Regions from separate parts of the Burkholderia torrens genome, predicted to be linked through region 4. Evidence: riboswitches for the same ligand, from Rfam matches in the RefSeq annotation. Region 4 holds a riboswitch; each other region holds the start of a gene.
What was found. Region 4 has a riboswitch for cobalamin ahead of cobW (cobalamin biosynthesis protein CobW). Riboswitches for the same ligand answer to the same signal wherever they lie in the genome.
Positions count from the first base shown of each region.

Region 1: another riboswitch for cobalamin. It lies ahead of AC5LXX_RS22935 (TonB-dependent receptor domain-containing protein); the one in region 4 lies ahead of cobW (cobalamin biosynthesis protein CobW).
Region 2: another riboswitch for cobalamin. It lies ahead of AC5LXX_RS12700 (FecCD family ABC transporter permease); the one in region 4 lies ahead of cobW (cobalamin biosynthesis protein CobW).
Region 3: another riboswitch for cobalamin. It lies ahead of AC5LXX_RS18195 (CbtB domain-containing protein); the one in region 4 lies ahead of cobW (cobalamin biosynthesis protein CobW).

Region 1 is NZ_OZ480212.1:1,479,833-1,485,012, reverse strand. Features, by position in the region: gene AC5LXX_RS22965 (threo-3-hydroxy-L-aspartate ammonia-lyase) at 1-99, shown strand, start outside; gene AC5LXX_RS22960 (hypothetical protein) at 217-465, shown strand; gene AC5LXX_RS22955 (SDR family NAD(P)-dependent oxidoreductase) at 510-1,334, opposite strand; gene AC5LXX_RS22950 (hypothetical protein) at 1,340-1,552, opposite strand; gene AC5LXX_RS22945 (hypothetical protein) at 1,583-1,756, opposite strand; partial or broken gene AC5LXX_RS22940 (AraC family transcriptional regulator) at 1,786-1,929, shown strand; cobalamin riboswitch at 2,019-2,211, shown strand; gene AC5LXX_RS22935 (TonB-dependent receptor domain-containing protein) at 2,428-4,356, shown strand; gene AC5LXX_RS22930 (TetR/AcrR family transcriptional regulator) at 4,447-5,019, shown strand; gene AC5LXX_RS22925 (alpha/beta hydrolase) at 5,042-5,180, shown strand, end outside.
Region 2 is NZ_OZ480211.1:2,749,510-2,754,689, forward strand. Features, by position in the region: gene AC5LXX_RS12685 (adenosylcobinamide-GDP ribazoletransferase) at 1-305, opposite strand, end outside; gene cobT (nicotinate-nucleotide--dimethylbenzimidazole phosphoribosyltransferase) at 295-1,350, opposite strand; gene AC5LXX_RS12695 (ABC transporter ATP-binding protein) at 1,412-2,200, opposite strand; gene AC5LXX_RS12700 (FecCD family ABC transporter permease) at 2,197-3,195, opposite strand; cobalamin riboswitch at 3,355-3,606, opposite strand; gene AC5LXX_RS12705 (ATPase) at 3,761-4,111, shown strand; gene AC5LXX_RS12710 (cell division protein ZapA) at 4,108-4,422, shown strand; RNA gene ssrS (6S RNA) at 4,504-4,685, shown strand; gene AC5LXX_RS12720 (EVE domain-containing protein) at 4,757-5,180, shown strand, end outside.
Region 3 is NZ_OZ480212.1:397,263-402,442, forward strand. Features, by position in the region: gene AC5LXX_RS18185 (inorganic phosphate transporter) at 21-1,613, opposite strand; gene AC5LXX_RS18190 (histidine phosphatase family protein) at 1,789-2,361, opposite strand; cobalamin riboswitch at 2,412-2,550, shown strand; gene AC5LXX_RS18195 (CbtB domain-containing protein) at 2,584-2,793, shown strand; gene AC5LXX_RS18200 (CbtA family protein) at 2,807-3,529, shown strand; gene AC5LXX_RS18205 (LysR family transcriptional regulator) at 3,552-4,460, opposite strand; gene metE (5-methyltetrahydropteroyltriglutamate--homocysteine S-methyltransferase) at 4,588-5,180, shown strand, end outside.
Region 4 is NZ_OZ480211.1:1,835,825-1,841,004, forward strand. Features, by position in the region: gene AC5LXX_RS08385 (TonB-dependent receptor) at 1-1,212, opposite strand, end outside; cobalamin riboswitch at 1,364-1,628, shown strand; gene cobW (cobalamin biosynthesis protein CobW) at 1,960-3,048, shown strand; gene cobN (cobaltochelatase subunit CobN) at 3,055-5,180, shown strand, end outside.

The DNA of each region.
Region 1 (5,180 bases), on a different replicon from region 4:
ATGAAGGACGCGCTGCAGGGCAAGCGCGTCGGCGTCGTGATCAGCGGCGGCAACGTCGACCTCGAGAACTTCTGCGCACTGGTATCGACGCCGGCGTGACGCGCGCGGCTTACATGAATATCTGGTAATCCGTACGTCATTGCGCCTTCACGACGCGTTAAGTTTCGCGCCCTAGACTGATTACGTTGTCCCGCAGTCAGTCGTGAAGGAGCCACCATGAACACGCACGCGATCGTCGCCGCCGCCCTGGCGGCCGCCTCCCTTTCGGCGTTCGCTCAACCGGGCGCGACGTCCTCCGGTTTCCCCGCCGCATCGCCGCACGACGCCGTCGCGCAGGCGATGCACCACTCTCCCGGCGGGCTGCCGCACGCCGGCTTCGTGCTCGCGAAGATCGATCAGAACAATACGCCGCCCGATCGCGGCGGCGACCCGGGCGGCCGCACGCACGCCGGCACGCACATGTAACGGCGTGCGCCGGGCGCTGCTGCCGCGCCCGGCCCCGCCGGCATTCAGAACGACGTCAGCGACGGATCGCGTGCCGCAAGAATGTCGCCGGTACGCCGCTGCAGCGCGCCGTCTATCGTCTCCGGTTGCGGAATCAGCCAGTAGCGCCCTGCGCGGATGCCGTCGAACACCCGTTCGGCAAACGCGTCGGGCGTGAGCCCGTGTGCGTTCAGCATCGCGCGCATCGTGTCGACGAAACCGCGCACCTCGGGCCGGTCGTGCGCGGCGCCGAACGGATCGTTGAAGATGCCGGACTGCACGGGCCCCGGCGCGAGCAGCGATACGCCGACCGGCGCGCCGAGCATCTTCAGTTCTCCATACAGCGACTCGGTCAGCGCGACCACCGCGAACTTCGTCGCCGAATACGGCGACATCAGCGGGCTCGGCAGGAAGCCACCGACCGATGCGGTGTTCACGACCCGCGCGGGCACGTTGCGCTCGAGCATCCGCGGCACGAAGCTGCGGATCCCGTTCAGCACGCCGTGCACGTTGATCGCGAAGCTGCGCTCGAAGCGTTCCGGCGTGATTTCCCAGCTGAAGCCGGTCGCCATCACGCCTGCGTTGTTGAACAGCAGGTCGACGCCGCCGAAACGCCGCCACGCGGCTTCGGCCAGCGCGTCGACGGCTTCCGGCTGGCTGACGTCGGTCGGCACGCACAGCACGTCGGTATCGAGCGTCGCGGCGAATGCATCGAGCTTCGCCGGATCGAGATCGGCCAGCACGACGCGCATGCCGAGCGCGGCAGCGTGGCGTGCCAGCCCGCTGCCGATGCCGCTGGCCGCGCCGGTGATCACGGCGGTGCCGCCGTCGAAGCGAATCGAATTCGTCATGTCAGTCAGAGTCCTGAGGGGTCAATGAGAGGATGCGCGTACGCGGGAATCACCGGCGGCGGCAGCGGCGTGCGGCCGTCGAGCGAGCGCACCGCGAGTGGCTGCGCGAGCGGGAAATGCAGGCTGTGCGTGTCGAGGCCCGTGCGCTCGCGCGCCGGCGGGCTGGACAGCGCGAGCGCGCACTTGCCGGCCAGGATCGGCGATGGGGTGTCGGTCATGCTGTCTCCAGTCGTTTCGATGCGTGTCGTTCAGCCCGCAATATCCGCAACATGCAGCACGAGCTTGGTTTTCGCCTCGCCCGTTTGAACGAGATCGAGTGCGCGGGCAGCCTGGTCGAGCGGGAAACTGGCGAAGCGCGGCACGCACAACGCGCGCCGGCCGAGCCGTTCGGCGATCGACGCGAGCGTGGCGCCGCTCGGCATCCGGCTGAGGGCAGCGCGACGTGCAGCCCGCGTATCTCGGCTTCGGCGGCGAAGAGGCGTTCCGGCGCGCGTTCGTGCGCTGGACCGGCATCGCGCCGAGCCGGTTCAGGCGCGAGCGCATCGCGCTTGATCACCTCAATTCATCAGACGATAAATGCAGCGCTGGTGCATGACAGAAAGGATTCGGAAAGCGATGGCCGGGTAATGACGTTTTTTCGCATCCCCGCACGGCGCGGCAATTGACGCGCCCGAGCGCACGCCATTACCCTTGCGCGCTGATGGTTCCCAGGGATGGGATCAAAAGGGAACGCAGGAGGGGCAACGCCTCGAATCTGCGGCTGCCCCCGCAACTGTGAGCGGCGAATCCGTGCCTCTGCATGCCACTGGGAAACCGGGAAGGCCTGCACGGATGACGACCCGCGAGCCAGGAGACCTGCCATCGACCCGAGGTCCAGCAGCCGCACCGGGCGGGGTGTCCCGATGCGCCAGGCGCCGCCGTTGGCGGTCGCCCGTTGCATGGACGACCCGACCTCAGGATCCGTCAGATGTCCTTCGTTCCCGAATCCGCTTCCGTGCCGGAAGCGTCGCACCGACACGCCGTCGCCATACGCAACCTGCCCGCCGTCCGCTCACGATCGCCGTACGCGCAACACGCTTTCTCCCGCTGTCTCATGAACATTCGCTACCTGCTCGCCACGTCCGCCGCCACCGCGCTGCTTGCTCCGATCGCCCATGCCGCGGGCGACACCGCACTACCGCAGCCCGCCCAGCCAGCGGAAAGCGCCGACCTGCCGACGATCAGCGTGACCGACACGCGCCGCCTGCCCGAATCGTTCGACGGACGCTATGCGTCGACCCAGGTCCTCACGCGAACCGATCTCGACCGGCTGTCGCCGAGCGACCCGAGCATCACGCAGGCACTCGCGACGCTGCCCGGCGTGACCGTGTCGCAAACCGGCGGCCCCGGCTCGTCCGCATCGGTCAGCATCCGGGGCTCGTCCGCGAGCCAGGTCGCCGTGTTCATCGACGGCATCCGGATCGGCTCGCCGACCACCGGCATCGCGCCGTGGGCCGACCTGCCGACGGATGCGTTCGAACGGGTCGAGGTGATTTCGGGGCCGGCCGCCGCGTCGTTCGGCGCCAACGCGATGGGCGGTGTCGTGCAGCTGTTCACGCGCCGCTCGTCGAACCAGCCGAACCAGACCACCGTATCGTTCGGCGGCGGGTCGAACAAGACGTTCGACACGCAGCTGCGCACGTCGGGCACGGTGCCGTCGACCGGGCCGCTCGCCGCACTCGGCGGGCTCACCTACTCGCTCGGCCTGCACGCATACAACACGGCCGGCATCGATTCGACGCGGCCCGTCTTGCCGTATCACGAGGACGGCCGCAATCCGTATCACGCGCAGGATCTCGATGCGCGCCTCGGCTACGCGCGCGACAACTGGTCGATCTCGACGTTCGCGCTCTATCACCGCTCCGACCTGTCGTTCGACAACAGCGGCTATGCGAACCGCGAGCTCGATCACCAGCTGACGACGGGGCTCGCGTTCCATCTCGACATCACGCCCGATACGCAGTTCGACCAGTCGTTCGGTTATGCGAATGATCGGCAGTTCCTCTACGCGAGCGATCCGGCCATCCCGACCGGCCAGATCGATTCGCAGCGCATCAGCACGTCGACCTCCCTGACCCATCAGGCGCGCGGGTTCCACCTGTTCGGGCTGCCGCTGTCGGGCGAAAGCAAGCTCGCGTACGACTTCACGCGCGAACAGGCGTTCCTGCCGGTCGATGCGCCCGGCGGCATTCCGACGCGCAACGACTCCGCGTTCTCGCTCCATCAGTCGGCCACGCTCGGCAGCGTGACGCTGTTCCTCGCGGGGCGTCGCGAGATCATCGCCGGGCAAAGCGTGAACACCGGCAATGCCGCGCTGTCGTGGGCGATCACGCCGGTCTACACGGCGCGCGTGTCGTACGGCAATGCGTTCCGCCTGCCGAGTTTCAACGACCTGTACTACCCCGGCTACGGCAATCCGAACCTCAGCCCGGAGCGCAGCACGTCGGTCGAGGCCGCGCTCGACGCGAACACGTCGTACGGCACGTTTTCCGCGGCGATCTACGACACGCGCGTCAGCAACCTGATCGCCTACAACCCGGCGACGTTTTCGCCGATGAACATCGGCCGCGCGCATATCCGCGGGATCGACCTGTCGTACAAGGGGACGATCGGCCGCTACACGCCGGTGAGCGTCGCGATCGGCATCCTGAATCCGCAGGACGAGACCCATGACAGCTGGCTGAACCGCCGGCCGCGCCAGACGGTCAGCCTGACCGTGGACCACACGTGGGACGAACTGCACCTGCACGCGCTCAGCACGGGTGCGTCGCTGAACTACGGCGGAACGACGTTCGACGATCCGGTCAACACGACGTACCTGCCGTCGTACCTGACCGTGAACCTGCGCGCGTCGTACCGGATCAATTCGCACCTGACGGTGTCGGCCACGCTGTCGAACCTGTTCGACCGGCAATACATGACCGCGTACGGCTACAACACGCTCGGGCGGACTGCGTTCGGGAAGGTCAGCTACACGTTCTGACGGACCGCCGCGACCGGCACGTGCGGGAAATTGACATCGCGGCGAAAACTAATAGAATTAGTTTTTTGACTAATTCGCATAGTATTCGTCATGGCACGTGCCGGCATCACCGTGGACAAGCTGGTCGAAGCCGGCGCGCAACTCGCCGATGAAACCGGCTTCGAGCAGCTCACCGGCGCGGCGCTCGCGCGACACTTCGACGTCAAGCTGGCCAGCCTGTATTCCCATGTCCCGAGTTTCGACGACCTCAAGAGCCGGATCGCGCTGTTCGCGCTGAAGGAACTCGCCGATCGCGCGACCGACGCACTGGCCGGCCGCACCGGCAAGGACGCGCTGGCCGCGCTGGCGAACGTCTATCGCGACTATGCGCGCGCGCACCCCGGCCGCTTTGCGGCCGCGCGCCATCCGGTGAGCGCCGAGCGTGCCGCCGGGAGCGCGGGCGGCACGCTCGTCAGGATGACCTCGGCCGTGCTGCGCAGCTACGACCTGCCGGAGGCCGAACAGGCCCATGCGATCCGCCTGCTCGGCGGCTTCTTCATGGGCTACGTGACGCTCGAGGGCGCCGGCGGTTTCTCGCACAGCGCGCCGGATTCCGACGCGTCGTGGTCGCGCAGCCTCGACGCGCTGGACGTGATGCTGCGCCACTGGCCGTCGGCCGCATGACGTGCCGGATGGAATTCAAGCGATGAAAAACAAACCTGACGGCGTCGTGCTGCCGAGCCGCGTCGTGCCCTTTCCGGCTTCGATCAGCGACGAAGCGCGAATCGCGTTGCAACGACTGGTCGGCGACGACGGCGTGCCGCTGAATGCGCTGCACGTCATGC
Region 2 (5,180 bases), 910 kb from region 4:
CCGCCGAACGCATCGCAACTGTCGGCGAGGCCGTCCTCGTGGAATGCGCCGGTCGCGAGCAGCGTCGCGGCCATCGACAGCCCGACCGCGATCGACGGCGGCAGCACGCGCAGCGCGACGAGATAGACGAGCGCGCCCCACGCGCCGACGCACGCGCCGACGAACGGGAAATACCGCGCAGCCTGGTCGAGATCGCCGGCCGCGTAACCGATCGAACGCGGCACCGGCACGCGCGTGAAATAGCCGAGCGCGACGAAGAAGTAGCGCAGTTCGGCCCGCACGCCGCGCGCGCGGTCAGGCGTCACGATCGTCGACGCCGGCGGATTCGAAGCTCGCCATCTCGCTGAGGAAGGCGGCCGCGGCGCGCACCAGCGGCAGCGCGAGCGCCGCACCGGTGCCTTCGCCGAGCCGCAGGTCGAGCGCGAGCAGCGGCTTCGCGCCGAAATGTTCGAGCATGCGCCGGTGGCCGGCCTCGTGCGACGTATGCGAGAACACGCAGTAGTCGCGCACACCGGGCGCGATGCGCTCGGCGACGAGCAGCGCGGCCGTCGCGATGAAGCCGTCGACGAGGATCGTCATCCGCTCGCTCGCGGCCGCGAGATACGCGCCCGTCATCATCGCGATCTCGAAGCCGCCGAACGTCGCGAGCACGTCGAGCGGCGCGATCGCGTGCGAGTGCTTGACGAGCGCACGGCCGAGCACCGCGCGCTTGTGCGCGAGGCCCTGGTCGTCGAGGCCCGTGCCGCGCCCGACGCACGCGTCGATCGGCACGTCGAGCAGGCGGCTCATCAGGCACGCGGCCGACGACGTGTTCGCGATCCCCATCTCGCCGAATCCGATCACGTTCGTGCCGAGCGACGCATGCAGGCGCACGCGCGCCGCACCGGCGGCCAGCGCCGTCATCGCCTCGTCGCGCGACATCGCCGGCTCCGCCACGAAGTTGCGCGTGCCGCGCGCGACCGGCACCGACACCAGCCGGTCGGACAGCGGCAACGGCGACGCGACGCCCGCATCGACGATCTCGAGCGTGCTCTGCGCGACGCCCGAGAACGCGTTGATCGCCGCGCCGCCGGCCAGGAAGTTCGCGACCATCTGCGCGGTCACCGCCTGCGGATAGGGGCTCACGCCCTCGGCCGCGATCCCGTGGTCGCCGGCGAACACGATCGTCACCGGGCGCTGCACGACCGGCCGCTCGGTGTGCTGGATCAGGCCGATCTGCAGCGCGACCGCCTCGAGCTGGCCGAGGCTGCCGGGCGGCTTGGTCTTGTGGTCGATCACATGCTGCAGGCGTGTGCGCAGCGCGTCGTCGAGCGGCGCGATCGCGGGCGGGAAGTGGGTCGGAGTCGTCATCGGGGAGCCGTGTCGTGGGCGCGGCACGCGCCGCGCATCGAAGGAATCGGAACAGGATAGGTCATTGTCGCGCAGGCCACGCCGGCAGCAGCGCATCGCGGCCGTTCTCGCGGATCAGCACGAGCGGATAGCCGAATGCATCGCTCGCGCGCTCGGGCGTCAGCACGTCGTGCACGGCGCCGGCCCACGCGCGGCCGCGACCGTCGAGCAGCAGCGCATGCGTGGCGAAGCGACGCGCGAGATTCAGGTCGTGACACGAGAACAGCACCGTGCGCGGGCCCGTGTCGAGCCATGCAGTCAGCGCGGTCAGGCAGTCGATCTGGTGATGCAGGTCGAGATGCGCGAGCGGTTCGTCAAGCAGCATCAGCGGCGCATCCTGGCACAGCGTCGCAGCCAGCGCGACCCGCTGCCGCTCGCCGCCCGACAGCGACAGCACGTCGCGCGACGCGAGTGCAGTCAGGTCGAACGTCGCGAGTGCATCGTGCGCGGCCGCGCGATCGCCGTCGCGCTCCCAGCCCCAGCCGCCTAGATACGGAAAGCGGTTGAGCAGCACCGTGTCGAACACCGTCGCGCTGAACGCGTCGTGCAGTTGCTGCGGCATCAGCGCGCGGCGCTGCGCGAGTTGCTCGGGGCGCCACGCGGCAAGCGGCCGGCCGTCGATCTCGACCTGTCCGCCGGCCGGCGGCTGCAGCCCCGCGAGCGTCGCGAGCAGCGTCGTCTTGCCCGCGCCGTTCGGCCCCGCGACACACCAGATCTCGCCGGGGCGGAAGGCTTGCGTGAACCCGGCGAGCAACGTGCGCGCGCCGGCCTTCAGCGTCAGGTCGACGGCGTGCAGTCCAGCATCCGTCATCGCATCGGCCTCCTCAACAACATCCACAGGAACACCGGCACGCCGATCAACGCGGTCATCACGCCGACCGGCAACTGCGCGGGCGCGATCGCGGTGCGCGCGAGCAGGTCGGCCGCCATCACGCCGCCGCCGCCCGCGAGCATCGCGGCCGGCAGCAGCATCCGCTGGTCGTTGCCGAACGCAAGCCGCAGCGCATGCGGAACGACGAGGCCGACGAAGCCGATCGTGCCGGCCGTCGTCACCGCGGCCGCGGCGGCCAGCGACGCGACGAGATAGATCCGCACGCGCACGCGCGCGACGGGCACGCCGAGCGCCTGCGCGGTCGCGTCGCCGCGCAGCAGCACGTTCAGTTGCGGCGCAGCCGGCAGCGCGACGCAGGCGGCCAGCAACAGCGCACCCCACGCGAACCACGGCGCCGTCACGCCGTTCAGGTCGCCCGTGAGCCAGAAGATGATGCCGCGCAGCCGCGCATCGGGTGCGAGCGACAGCAACAGCGTGACGAGCGCGCCCCACCCTGCCGCGATCACGACGCCCGTGAGCAGCAGGCGCGGCGACGCGTCGCGCGCATCACCGCGCCACAGCTCGCGGCGCGCGAGGCCGAGTACGAGCGCGACAGAGACGAGCGCGCCGGCAAATGCCGACACGTCGACGAGCCACCACGCGCCGCCGGCGATCATCGCGACGAGCGCGAAGCCGGCCGCGCCGCCGGACACGCCGAGTACGTAGGGTTCCGCGAGCGGATTGCGCAGCAGCACCTGCAGCAGTGCGCCGGCCAGCGCGAGCAGCGCGCCGCACGCGAAACCCGCCAGCGCACGCGGCAGGCGCAGCGTGCGGACGATATCGGCGAACAGCGCATCGCCGCCATGCGGCACGAGCGATGCAAGCGCCTGCCACGGTGACATCGGCACGCTGCCGATCGACAGCGACGCGACGAACAGCAGCGCGACCACGGCGGCCAGCGCGGCCCAGATCGCGGTAGCGCGCGCGGCGCTCATGCCGTGCACGGCCGCGCGCATGACGCGCGGCGCATCCGCTCGAGGTTGCCGGCCGGGCGTGACTGGGACGCCGTGCGGACGATTGGGGTCAGCATCGAAGAACATTCCGTGAAGCATTGCGCGGCCCGCCTCCCCGCAGGCCGCGCGTCATGAAGCCCGTGCGGGCTTCCCGTCTCGGCCGGTATCCGGGCTGGCGGCGGTCCGGCTCGCCTTCCCGCGCGTGTCACGCGCAGTGGCCCGCGCCCGCATGCGACACCTGCATGCAAGACGCGCCCGAGCCGGCCTGCGTCAAGGGACGCGGCCGCTTACCGTTGCGGGGGCAGCGCAGGTTGGCGCGCTCCATGATCGCGCGCCCTGCTTCCCGTTTAACCGCGCGTGCCACGCGCGAGCACCGAGGCGGCGCCAGTTTAGGAGCGGGTAGCGCGAGCGTCAAGGAAGCGTCCGGACACGTGCGGGAAGCACCGATTCACGGCGAGAAGCAGGGGTGTTACGACTGGAAACGTTACAGATGTCGGATTGCGCGTTATTCCGCGCTAAAATGCTGGGTCTTTAGAGGACGCAGCAAATGCTCAACGAACTCGAAACCTTATCTCAAAATATTGGCCGTCTGATTTCGCTGAACAAGCGCTATCACGCGGAACGGCTCGCGCTCGAAGAGCAGGTCGCGCAATTGCGCACGGAAGCGGACACGGTCCGCGCGGAACTCGCGGAACTGCGTGACGAACGCAATGCGCTCGCGGCCGAGCGCGACACGCTGTCGGCAAAGATCGACGACGCCCAGGTGAAACTGAACGCGATTCTCGAAAAGCTGCCGCGCTCGAAAAGCGCGGAGCAAGCCGACAACCAGCTCGACCTGCTGGATGCGCAGGCGCGTCCGGATGGCGATGACGCGGCCAGCCACGGAGAACATGCATGAGCACCAAGCAGATCGAAGTCTCGATTCTCGGCCAGCCCTATCGGCTCGCCTGTTCGGCCGAGACCGAAGCGGCGCTGCTCGAGGCAGTCGCGCGCGTCGACGCAGAAATGTCGAAAATCCGCTCGAACAGTTCGGTACGCGGCACCGATCGCATTGCGGTGATGGCGGCACTGTCGCTCGCATCGGAATTGCTGCGGCTGCAAACGAGTGTGCGGCACGGTGAAGCATTTCCGGCGGAGGAAATCCGTCGTACAATGCACCAGATGAACGAACAGCTCGGCGCGGTGCTCGCACAGCACGAGACGCAGTAACGTTTCAAACGATGTGTCGATTCCCCTTGATCTCGGCGGTCAACGGTGGTCAAATTGGCGCATCGAATCACAGTTCAGTCAGCTTCCCTGCCTGGTTCGCCAAGGTCATATATTCCTTGAACCAATGCCATGTGCACGGTTGCGGAAATTTGTAGCACGGGCGCGCGCGTCACTCTGTCTGATGTACCCGAAGTGCTGCTAACTGCGACCAATTCTGAACCCCAGGTTCAGGATGCCGGCCTAGCGGCCAAGGCGGGGGCCTATCCAACGGCATCGGGCACGTCCCGGTGCCGTTTTCTTTTGTAGCAGCCTCTTTCTGCGTCGATCACGATCCATGCAATACTGGCTGATGAAGTCCGAACCGGACGAAGCAAGCATCGACGATCTCGCCAACGCCCCGCAGCGCTCGCTGCCATGGACCGGCGTGCGCAACTATCAGGCGCGCAATTTCATGCGCGACACGATGAAGATCGGCGACGGCGTGCTGTTCTATCACTCGAGCTGCCCCGAGCCGGGCATCGCGGGCCTCGCGGAAGTGTCGTCGACACCCTACCCCGATCCCACGCAGTTCGATCCTGCAAGCCCCTATTACGACCCGAAATCGACGCAGGAAGCACCGCGCTGGTTGCTCGTCGACGTGCGCTACGTGAAAAAGTCGCCGCTCGTGCCGCTCGCCGCACTGCGCGAACACGACGAACTCGCCGACATGCGCGTGCTGGCCCGCGGCAACCGCTTGTCGATCACACCGGTTACGCGTG
Region 3 (5,180 bases), on a different replicon from region 4:
GCCACCCGTCGCAACGCGAATCAAGCCATCGACCGGAACAACCAGTAGAGCGCGCCGGCAAGCACGATCGACGCCGGCAGCGTCAGCACCCACGCGAGCACGAGGCTGCGCACCGTGCCCCATTGCAGCCCCGACCCGTTCGCCGCCATCGTGCCCGCGACACCCGACGACAGCACGTGGGTCGTCGACACCGGCAGCCCGTACACGTCGGCGGCGCCGATCGTCAGCATCGCGACGAGTTCGGCCGACGCGCCCTGTCCGTAGGTCAGATGCTGCTTGCCGATTTTCTCGCCGACGGTCACGACGATCCGCTTCCAGCCGACCATCGTGCCGAGGCCCAGCGCGATCGCGACGGCAACCTTCACCCACGTCGGAATGAATTTGGTCGCGTGGTCGAGCTGCTTGCGATAGTTGTCGATCGCAAGCTTGTCGTCGGCGGCGAACGCGGGCTGGCCCGACTTCTCGATCAGGCGGATTGCTTCGGACACCAGATACATCGTGTTGCGCACGTTGTCGACGTCGCGCTGCGGCACGGCGGCCATCGACCCCGACGCGCCGACGGCCGTCGCGAGCGACGTCGACAGCTGCTGCACGGCCGGCAGCACGGCGGGCGTCAGTTCACGACGCTGCACGTAGTGTTCGACATCGGCGCGCGGGTTCGCGGACGGTGCGACGCCGTTCGTGTACTTGCCGAACGTCGCGGCCGCCTGGTTCGCGACGGCCACGAAAGTCTGCGATTCGGCCGGCGTGACGGCCTTGTTCAACGCATACGCAGTCGGCACCGTGCCGATCAGGATCAGCATGATGAGGCCCATCCCTTTCTGCCCGTCGTTCGAGCCGTGCGCAAACGACACGCCCGTGCAGGTCAGGATCAGCAGGCAGCGAATCCAGAACGGCGGCGGCTGATCCTTCGGCGGTTCCTTGTACAGCTCGGGAATCCGCACGAGCGTCTTCAGCACGAGCAGCAGCAGTGCCGCGCACAGGAAGCCGACGATCGGCGAGAACAGCAGCGACTTGCCGACGCCGAGCGCCTGGGCCCAGTCGACGCCGCTCGTGCCGGACGGCCCGTGCATCAGCTGGTTCATCAGCCCGACGCCGATGATCGACCCGATCAGCGTATGCGAGCTCGACGACGGCAACCCGAAATACCAGGTCGCGAGGTTCCAGACGATCGCGGCGATCAGCAGCGCGAACACCATCGCGAAGCCCGAGCCGCTGCCAACCTGCAGGATCAGCTCGACCGGCAGCAGTTGCAGGATGCCGAACGCGACGGCGCCGCTCGAGACCATCACGCCGAGGAAGTTCCACATGCCGGACCAGATCACCGCGACGTTCGGCGTCAGCGAGTGCGTATAGATCACGGTGGCGACCGCGTTCGCGGTGTCGTGGAAGCCGTTGACGAATTCGAAGCCGAGCGCGATCAGCAGCGCGGCGCCGAGCAGCAGGTACGGGAACAGCTTCCCTTCGCGGACCGGCGACAGATCGTCGATCAGGTGCGTGGCGATATAGATCGCGCCGAGCGCGAGCACCAGCAGGAAGACGGCATAGCCGACCTGCCTGGTGCGTTCGACGGAGCCCGAATTGTTCGGTGCGGACGAAGCAGGTTGATTCATGACGGCATCTCGTAAGGGAACCGCGTCCGATCCTATCTGCGGCCAGCAGACAGTTTGATGACAGTCGGGACCACGAACGGTGTGCGTTGTCGACACGTAAGGAAAATGAAGGCATGCATGCGCGACGCGAGGTACCGGCCCGCATCGTCATCCACATAGTGAGCGCAAGACGGGCCTATGCGTTGTCGTCCGTGCTCAACGTCCATCCATGTGGTGATGCGACGAGCGTCGTGCAGGACAGCGGCGCGATGTCGAGGCGGGTTGCTGTCTTCGAATCCATCCGCAACGCATGCGCGACGGCCGCGCGAACGATCGTCGCATGCGTGACCGCAACGATGTCGCGGTCGCGCTGCAGCGTGTCCAACCAGGTGCCGACGCGGCGCATGGTGGCGTCGAACGATTCGCCGCCGTGCGGCGACGCTGACGGGTCGCTGATCCACGCACCCAGTTCGTCCGGCAAGTCGCGTGCGAGGTCGTGCAAGCGCTTGCCGCGCCAGTTGCCGTAGTCGATGTCGCGCAGTGCGTCTTCAACGTCGGCATGTAACCCGAGTGCGTCGGCGGTCTGCCGCGCACAGCGCGCAGGGCTGCACAGCACGAGCGAGCCGTTAACGCCTGCCCACCGGTCGCGCAGTGCAGCGGCTTCGGCGAGCCCGCGGGCATCGAGCGGATCGTCGTCGGGAAACGTGCCGGTGCGCATCGCCCGGGTCGGCGCGTGTGCGATCAGGTGCAGCGAGGCATGCAGGGTCATGTCGGTTTTCGGGGAATCCGGAGCGGGACGCAATCGTCACCGTGCGATCACTTCAATACGCGAACGTTCGCGCGTACAATTCGCCCGATACGAAACGCGGAAGCCGGTGCAATTCCGGCGCGGTCGCGCCACTGTAACCGGGGAATCGACGATCCCGGAAGCCAGACCTGCCTTCGTACCCATTCAACATTTGTCGGGGCGCGAATCCCCTGAGGTGCATCCATGAGCGAAGCAGTGCTGAAGCCGGCGGCCGTGCCGGCACCCATCCCCGTCCGTGAACTGTTGCCGTGGGCCGTGTTCGTCGGCCTGATCCTGTTGCTCGCGCTTTATTTCGTCGGCGCGGAACAGGGCGCGACGTCGCTCGTGCCGGGCATGTACGTCCACGAGTTCGTCCACGACGGCCGCCATCTGCTCGGCTTTCCCTGCCACTGACGCGGAGGCCGTGATGGTCGGAAAGCTGCTCATGCGCGGGATGCTCGCAGGCATCGCCGCAGGCCTCCTCACGTTCGGTTTCGCCAGAATCGTCGGCGAACCGCAAGTCGATCAGGCAATCTCCTTCGAAGAAAAAACCACCGCCGCCAGTGGCGAGGCACCGGAGCCCGAGCTGGTCAGCCGCCGGACGCAGGCGGGCCTCGGGCTGCTGACGGGTGTCGTGACCTACGGCGCGGCATTCGGCGGGCTGTTCTCGCTGGTTTTCGCGTTTGCCTACGGGCGAGGCAGCCGCCTCCCCGCACGGCCGCTGGCCGCGTGGCTCGCGCTGGCGGCATTCATCGCGCTCGTGATCGTGCCGAACCTCAAGTACCCGGCCAATCCGCCGTCGGTCGGCGATCCCGACACGATCGGCTACCGCACGGGCCTGTTCTTCCTGATGATCGCGATCTCGGTCGCGACGATGGTGTTCTCGGTCAGCGTGCGCCGCCATTTGCTGGCGAAGCTCGGCCAGTGGAACGCGTCGATCGTCGCCGGGCTCGTGTTCGTCGCGATCATCGCGGCCGTGCAGGTCGGGCTGCCGTCTGTCAGCGAGTTGCCGGCCGATTTCCCGGCGGCCGTGCTGTGGAAGTTCCGCGTCGCGGCGATCGGCATGCAGGTGATCATGTGGACGACGATCGGCCTGTTGTTCGGCGCCTGGGTCGAGCGCAGCGAGCGCATCGGCTTGCGCGCCGCCTGACGCGCAGCGCAGCGGGGCGCGCCTAGCGCAGCATGCGCGGCGCGCTCCCCGTCGATTCGCGCGCCAGCGCGACGAACGCGGCCAGATAGTCGATCGATGCGTCCGCTTCGCGGATGCCGAGGAAGATCTGCTTCGCGATCCCCTTCTTGCCGAGCTTGACCGGCACGACCGCCATCCGGTCTGCATACTCGTCGGCCAGCCATCTCGGCAGCGCGGCCACGCCGCGTTCGCTTGCCACCATCTGCAACATGATGTCGGTCGTCTCGATCGACTTGTGCCGCCTCGGCACGATGCCGGCCGGCGTCAGGAACTGGTTGTAGATGTCGAGCCGGTCGGTCTCGACCGGGTACGTGATCAGGATCTCGTCGGTCAGTTGCTCGGGCGTCACGTAGTCGGCGTTCGCGAACCGGTGCGAGTCGGCGACCACCAGCACCTGCTCGTAATCGAACACGGGATCGAAGCGCAGCCCCGGCTTGTTCAGCGGATCGGGCGTGACGAGCACGTCGATGTCATAGCCGAACAGCGCGCCGATGCCGCCGAACTGGAAGCGCTGCTTTACGTCCACGTCGACGTCGGGCCAGCGCGACAGGTAGGGCGAAACGACCTTCAGCAGCCACTGGTAGCACGGGTGGCACTCCATCCCGATGCGCAGCGTGCCGCGCTCGCCCTTCGCGTACTGCTTCATCCGCTCTTCGGCGAGTTCGAACTGCGGCAGCAGCCGGTTCGCCAGCTTCAGCAGATATTGCCCGCCCTGCGTGAGCCGCAGGCCGCGGCCTTCGCGGTCCCAGATCGGCGTGCCGAGCTGCTGCTCGATTTTCCGGACGGTATGGCTGAGCGCCGATTGCGTGAGGTGCAGCGCATGGGCGGCCGCGGTCAGCGAGCCCTGGCGCTCGACTTCACGAATGACGACGAGATGGAATCGTTCCAGCATGGATTTCGCTCGCGCAACGAATGCATGAACAGTTTTAATGGATGAATGAAATAATGCCATTTTATTTCATGGTTTGAAATCCCTATGATGGCTGCCGGATCTTCAATTCTTCTCTGGACGGCAGCTTATGGTGACGACACACAACCTCGGTTTTCCGCGCATCGGCGCGAAGCGCGAACTCAAGTTCGGTCTCGAACGCTACTGGAAGGGCGAGTCGTCGCGTGACGATCTGAAGGCGCTCGGTGCCGAGCTGCGCCAGCGCCACTGGCACGACCAGCGCGATCTCGATCTCACGCCGATCGGCGATTTCGCGTTCTACGACCAGGTGCTCGACATGAGCTTCACGCTCGGCAACCTGCCGAAGCGCGTGCAGGATTTCCATGGCGACGCGCTCGACAACTATTTCCGCGTCGCGCGCGGCCGCTCGGCGCAGTCGGCGGAAGAACATGCGGCATGCTGCGGCGGTGTCGCGGCCGGTGAAATGACGAAGTGGTTCGACACGAACTACCACTACATCGTGCCGGAGTTCCACGCGGACACGAACTTCTCGCTCGACCCGTCGCGCCTGCTGCAGCAACTGGCCGAGGCAAACGCGCAGGGTGTGAACGCGAAGCCCGTGATCCTCGGCCCCGTCACGTACCTGTGGCTCGGCAAGGCGAAGGACGATTCCGATCGCCTCGCGCTGCTGCCGAAGCTGCTGCCCGTGTACGGCGCGCTGCT
Region 4 (5,180 bases):
GCTGATCGGGACCGGCGCCGCATCGGCCTGCCAGAGCGTCGGATTGCGTTTCTGCCAGCCGTATTCGATGCCGAACAGCAGATGATGCAGCCCCGCTCCGGTCGCGACCTTGCCGCCCAGTTCGATACCGGTCTGCACGTTGAGATGCGTCATGTCCTGCAGGTAGCGCGCTCGCTGCACGCGCCGATAGTCGCGCGGCTTCGTGACGTAGCTTTGCGTGACGTAGGTATTGTCGAAGGTGCTGCGCAAATCCAGCACGCCCAGCGTATGACGCAGCTCCCAGCCGTCATCGAACGCGTGCGTGAAGACCGAGCGCCAGTTCATGTTCGCGTCGCGGATGGTGTCGCGGCCCGCCGCGCCGAAGAAGGTTGCTCGCCGCGCGGACGGCAGCGAGTACGCGACCGGCTTGCCGGCCGCGTCAAGCGCGGCGACCGGCGCCGGCATGCCGCGATCGGGCACGCGTCGGTACGCGTCGTATTCGAACTGCAGCAGCCAGCTGCGCCGCGCGCCCCGCCATTTGATCGACGGCGCGACGTACTGGCGCGTGCCGTCGACATGGTCGCGGAAGCTGCCTGCGTGTTCGCGTCCGGCATTCAGCCGCACGCTCCATGCGCTCGACAGGGTCCGGTTGAGATCGACCGACGCACCGAGCCGCCCATAACTGCCGGTCGCCGCCGACAGATGTCCGAAGTTTTCCGGCAGCGGCTGCTTGGTGATCCGGTTGATGACGCCGCCGCCGCTGCCGCGCCCGTACAGCGCCGCCGCCGGCCCCTTCAGCACTTCGACGCGTTCGATGTTGCCGAGACTGCGCACGTATTGCGCGTCGTCGCGCATGCCGTCGAGCAGCAGGTCGCCCGCGGCGGAAAAGCCGCGAATACGGAACGAATCGAAGCGCGTATCCGACGTGTTGGACACGCCCGGCACGCCGGCCAGCGCGTCGGCCAGCGTGCGGCCGCCATAGGACAGCGTTTCCTCGACCGCGACGCTGTCGATCGTTTGCGGTACGTCGCGCGGATCGCTCGCGGTGCGAGTCGCAGTGCTCACGCGTTCGGCGCGCGGATCGTTCGGATGACGGCGGCTGCGCACCTCGACCGCGGGCAGTTCTTCATCGAATTCGGCCGCCGGGGCAGGGAAGGAGGCGACGCCGGCGATCGAGCACAGCGACAGGGCCAGCACCGGAAAGCGCTGCCCGGATTTGTGTCGTTTCGACATGGAAATTTAAGGATGACTGAGTGATTGCCTCACATTGCCGTTGCGCAGTGGTTTCGTTGTTATCGGGTGAAGTTTATCTCGACTAGTTGAAAACGACAATCATTCGCGTTCGCTGCTGGCCGCTTGCCTTGACGCTCCCCGCACCGCCGCCTACACTCGCACGCGTTTTGGTGCTCGCGCGTGCCGCTCCGGCGCGCGCAGTTAAACGGGAAACAGGGAGCCTGCCTGCACCGCAGTCGAGCCAACCTGTGCTGCCCCCGCAACGGTAAGCGAACGTGTCGCGCGCAGCGCGATGCAGCGCCGCTTCGCCGCCTGCCTCGTGCAGGCGGACGACCGCCACTGGATGCCGCGCGCATCCGGGAAGGCGAAGCGGCGTGTTCGCCAGCCCGGATACCGGCCTAAACGTTTGGGGTTCAGCGCCGCGGGGAGGCGGCGCATCGTCCACGGCCGCAGCAGGCCCGACGCCCGGTGTTTCCCGCTTCCTCCGCCGATCTGCCCCCCGCGCGAACGCGTCCAGGCCGGTACGGCGAACGGCAGGCGGCGCGGGCAGGGCCGGCGGCAGCCGTGTTGGCATTCACGATGTCGACCGTTCGCAAGGAAGCGTCATGTCCGATTCGTTGTTCCGCCCGTCGTGCGGCCGTCCGCGCGGATCACGCGGCGATCTTCCTGCGCTTCGCCCGATGAATTGCCTCGCCGCCACCGACGCGACGATCCCGTCCTGATTCCCTCTTCGACACCGGACCTACCATGACCCTACGCAAGCTTCCCGTCACGATCGTCACGGGCTTTCTCGGCAGCGGCAAGACGACGCTGATGCGCCACATCCTGCAGCACGCCGAAGGCCGCCGCATCGCGGTGATCGTCAACGAATTCGGCGAACTCGGCATCGACGGCGAGATCCTCAAAGGCTGCGGCATCGGCTGCGAGGATGCCGACGGCGCGCAGGGCGAAGCGGCGGGCCAGCTGTACGAACTCGCGAACGGCTGCCTGTGCTGCACCGTGCAGGAAGAGTTCTACCCGGTGATGGAAGCGCTCGTCGAGCGCCGCGCGGACATCGACCACGTGCTGATCGAGACGTCGGGCCTCGCGCTGCCGAAGCCGCTCGTGCAGGCGTTCAACTGGCCGACGATCCGCAACAGCTTCACGGTCGATGCGGTCGTGACCGTCGTCGACGGGCCGGCCGCCGCGAGCGGCCAGTTCGCGGAAAACCCGCAGGCCGTCGACGCACAGCGCCGCGCCGATCCGAACCTCGACCACGAATCGCCGCTGCACGAACTGTTCGCCGACCAGCTGTCGTCCGCCGATCTCGTGATCGTGAACAAGGCCGATCTCGTCGGCGACGCGAAATTCGCGCAGATCGAAACCGCGATCCGCGACGAGATCCCGCCGCAGGTGAAGATCGTGCGCGCGACGCGCGGCGAGCTCGATCTCGCGATGCTGCTGGGCCTCGAGTCGGCATCGGAAGAAACGATCCACCTGCGTCACGACCATCACGGCTCGGCCGACGACGGCGATCACGATCACCATCACGACGATTTCGACTCGGTGGTCGTGTCGGGCGACGCCGGCACGCGCGAAGCGACGATCGCCGCGCTGCAGCGGGTCGTCGAAGCGCACACGATCTATCGCGCGAAGGGCTTCGCCGCGCTGCCCGGCGCGCCGATGCGGCTCGTGATCCAGGGTGTCGGCCGCCGCTTCGACAGCTATTTCGACCGCCGCTGGCAGGACGGCGAAACGCGTGCGAGCCGCTTCGTGCTGATCGGCGAGGATCTCGACGCGGCCGCGCTGCAGCGCGCGTTCGACGCCGCGTGCGCGGCCGAGCCGCAACAGGCGTAACGCACGATGCATCTGCTGCGCACCACGCCGGGCGGCTTCGTCGACGATACGCAGGGCGTCGTCCGGATCGACCAGCAGCCGGCCGACATCGTGATCCTGAGTTCGGCCGACACGACGCTGTCGCTGCTCGCGAGCGTCGTGCCGCAACTGCCGGCCGGCTTCCCGAGCGTGCGGCTTGCGAACGTCACGTTCCTGCGCCAGCCGGCGTCGGTCGATTTCTATGTCGACGACGTGCTGCGCCACGCAAAGACGGTCGTGATCGACCACCTCGGCGGCGAAGCGTATTGGCCGTACGGGATCGAGCAGGCCGTGTCGCTCGCGTCGAAACGCGGGCAGCGGCTCGCGATGTTCTCGGGCGACCTGCAGGAAGATCCGAACCTGGTCGCGAAGAGCACCGTCACGCCGGATCTGTGCCGGCTGTGGTGGCGCTATCTGCGCGAGGGCGGCGCGCACAACGCCGGCGCACTGCTGCGCAGCATTGCATTCCACACGCTCGGGTTCGGCGACGAACCCGAGCCGCCGCGCCCGCTGCCGGCCGCCGCGCTGTATCACCCGGCGCGCGACCGCGCGAGCGTCGACGACTGGCGGCCGCGCTGGACGCCCGGCGCGCCCGTCGTCGCGATCCTGTTCTATCGCGCGCACTGGCAGGCCGCGAACACGGCCGTGTTCGACGCGCTGGCCGACGCGCTGATCGACGCAGGGCTGAATCCGCTGCCGGTCGCGGTGACGTCGCTGAAGGATGCGGTGAGCCGCGAGGTCATCACGCAGCTCTGCGACACGCACGGCGTCGCGCTCGTGCTGAACACGACCGCGTTCGCGGCCGGCGCGATCGACAGCCCCGAACCGGACGTGCTTGCCGGCGACGCGCCGGTGCTGCAGGTGATCCTGTCCGGCGGCAATCGCGATGCGTGGGTGGCCGACAACCAGGGCCTGCACGCGCGCGACATCGCGATGCACATCGCACTGCCCGAAGTCGACGGGCGCATCGTCACGCGCGCGGTGAGTTTCAAGGGGCTCGCGTATCGCTGCCCGCATACCGAGGTCGACGTCGTGCGCTACCAGCCGGACGCCGAGCGGATCTCGTTCGTCGCGGCGCTCGCGCGCGGCTGGTGCCGGCTGCGCACGCTCGACAACGCCGACAAGCGCGTCGCGCTGATTCTCGCGAACTATCCGCAAAGCGAAGGGCGGATCGGCAACGGCGTCGGGCTCGACACGCCGGCGTCCGCGCTGCGCGTGCTCGCGGCGCTGCGCGACGCGGGCTACGCAGTGGCTGACCTGCCATCCGACGGCGACGCGCTGATCGCACGGCTCACCGAAGGCGTGACCAACGACACGGCCGTGCATGCGCTGCGCCCGGCGTTCCAGAGCTTCCCGCTGGCCGACTACGTCGCGCGTTTCGCGCGGTTGCCGGCCACCGTGCGCGACGCGCTGAACGAACGCTGGGGGCCGCCCGAAGCCGACCCGACGCTGCGCCACGGGCGCTTCACGATCGCCGGCTGGCGCGCGGGCAACGTGTTCGTCGGCATCCAGCCGTCGCGCTCGCGCGGCGAGAACGACTACGCGAGCTACCACGACGCGGATCTCGTGCCGCCGCATGCCTATCTCGCGTTCTATTTCTGGCTGCGCGACGCGTACCGGATCGACGCGGTCATCCATCTCGGCAAGCACGGCAACCTCGAATGGCTGCCGGGCAAGAGCGTCGCGCTGTCCGACGCATGCTGGCCCGACCTCACGCTCGGGCCACTGCCGCACCTGTATCCGTTCATCGTCAACGATCCGGGCGAGGGCAGCCAGGCGAAGCGCCGCGCGCAGGCCGTGATCGTCGATCACCTGATGCCGCCGCTCACGCGCGCCGAAAACTACGGCCCGCTGCAGGACCTCGAGCGACAGGTCGACGAATACTACGAAGCGCTGATGGTCGATGCGCGGCGCGCGAAACTGCTGCGCAAGACGATCCTCGCGACGATCGCCGAACATCGTCTGCATGACGAACTGAGCGTGTCGCCGCCGCGCGATGCGGGCGACGAGGATGCGCTGCTGACGCGCGTCGATGCATGGCTGTGCGAACTGAAGGAAGCGCAGATTCGCGACGGGCTGCACGTGTTCGGCCTGTCGCCGGCCGATCGCCAGCG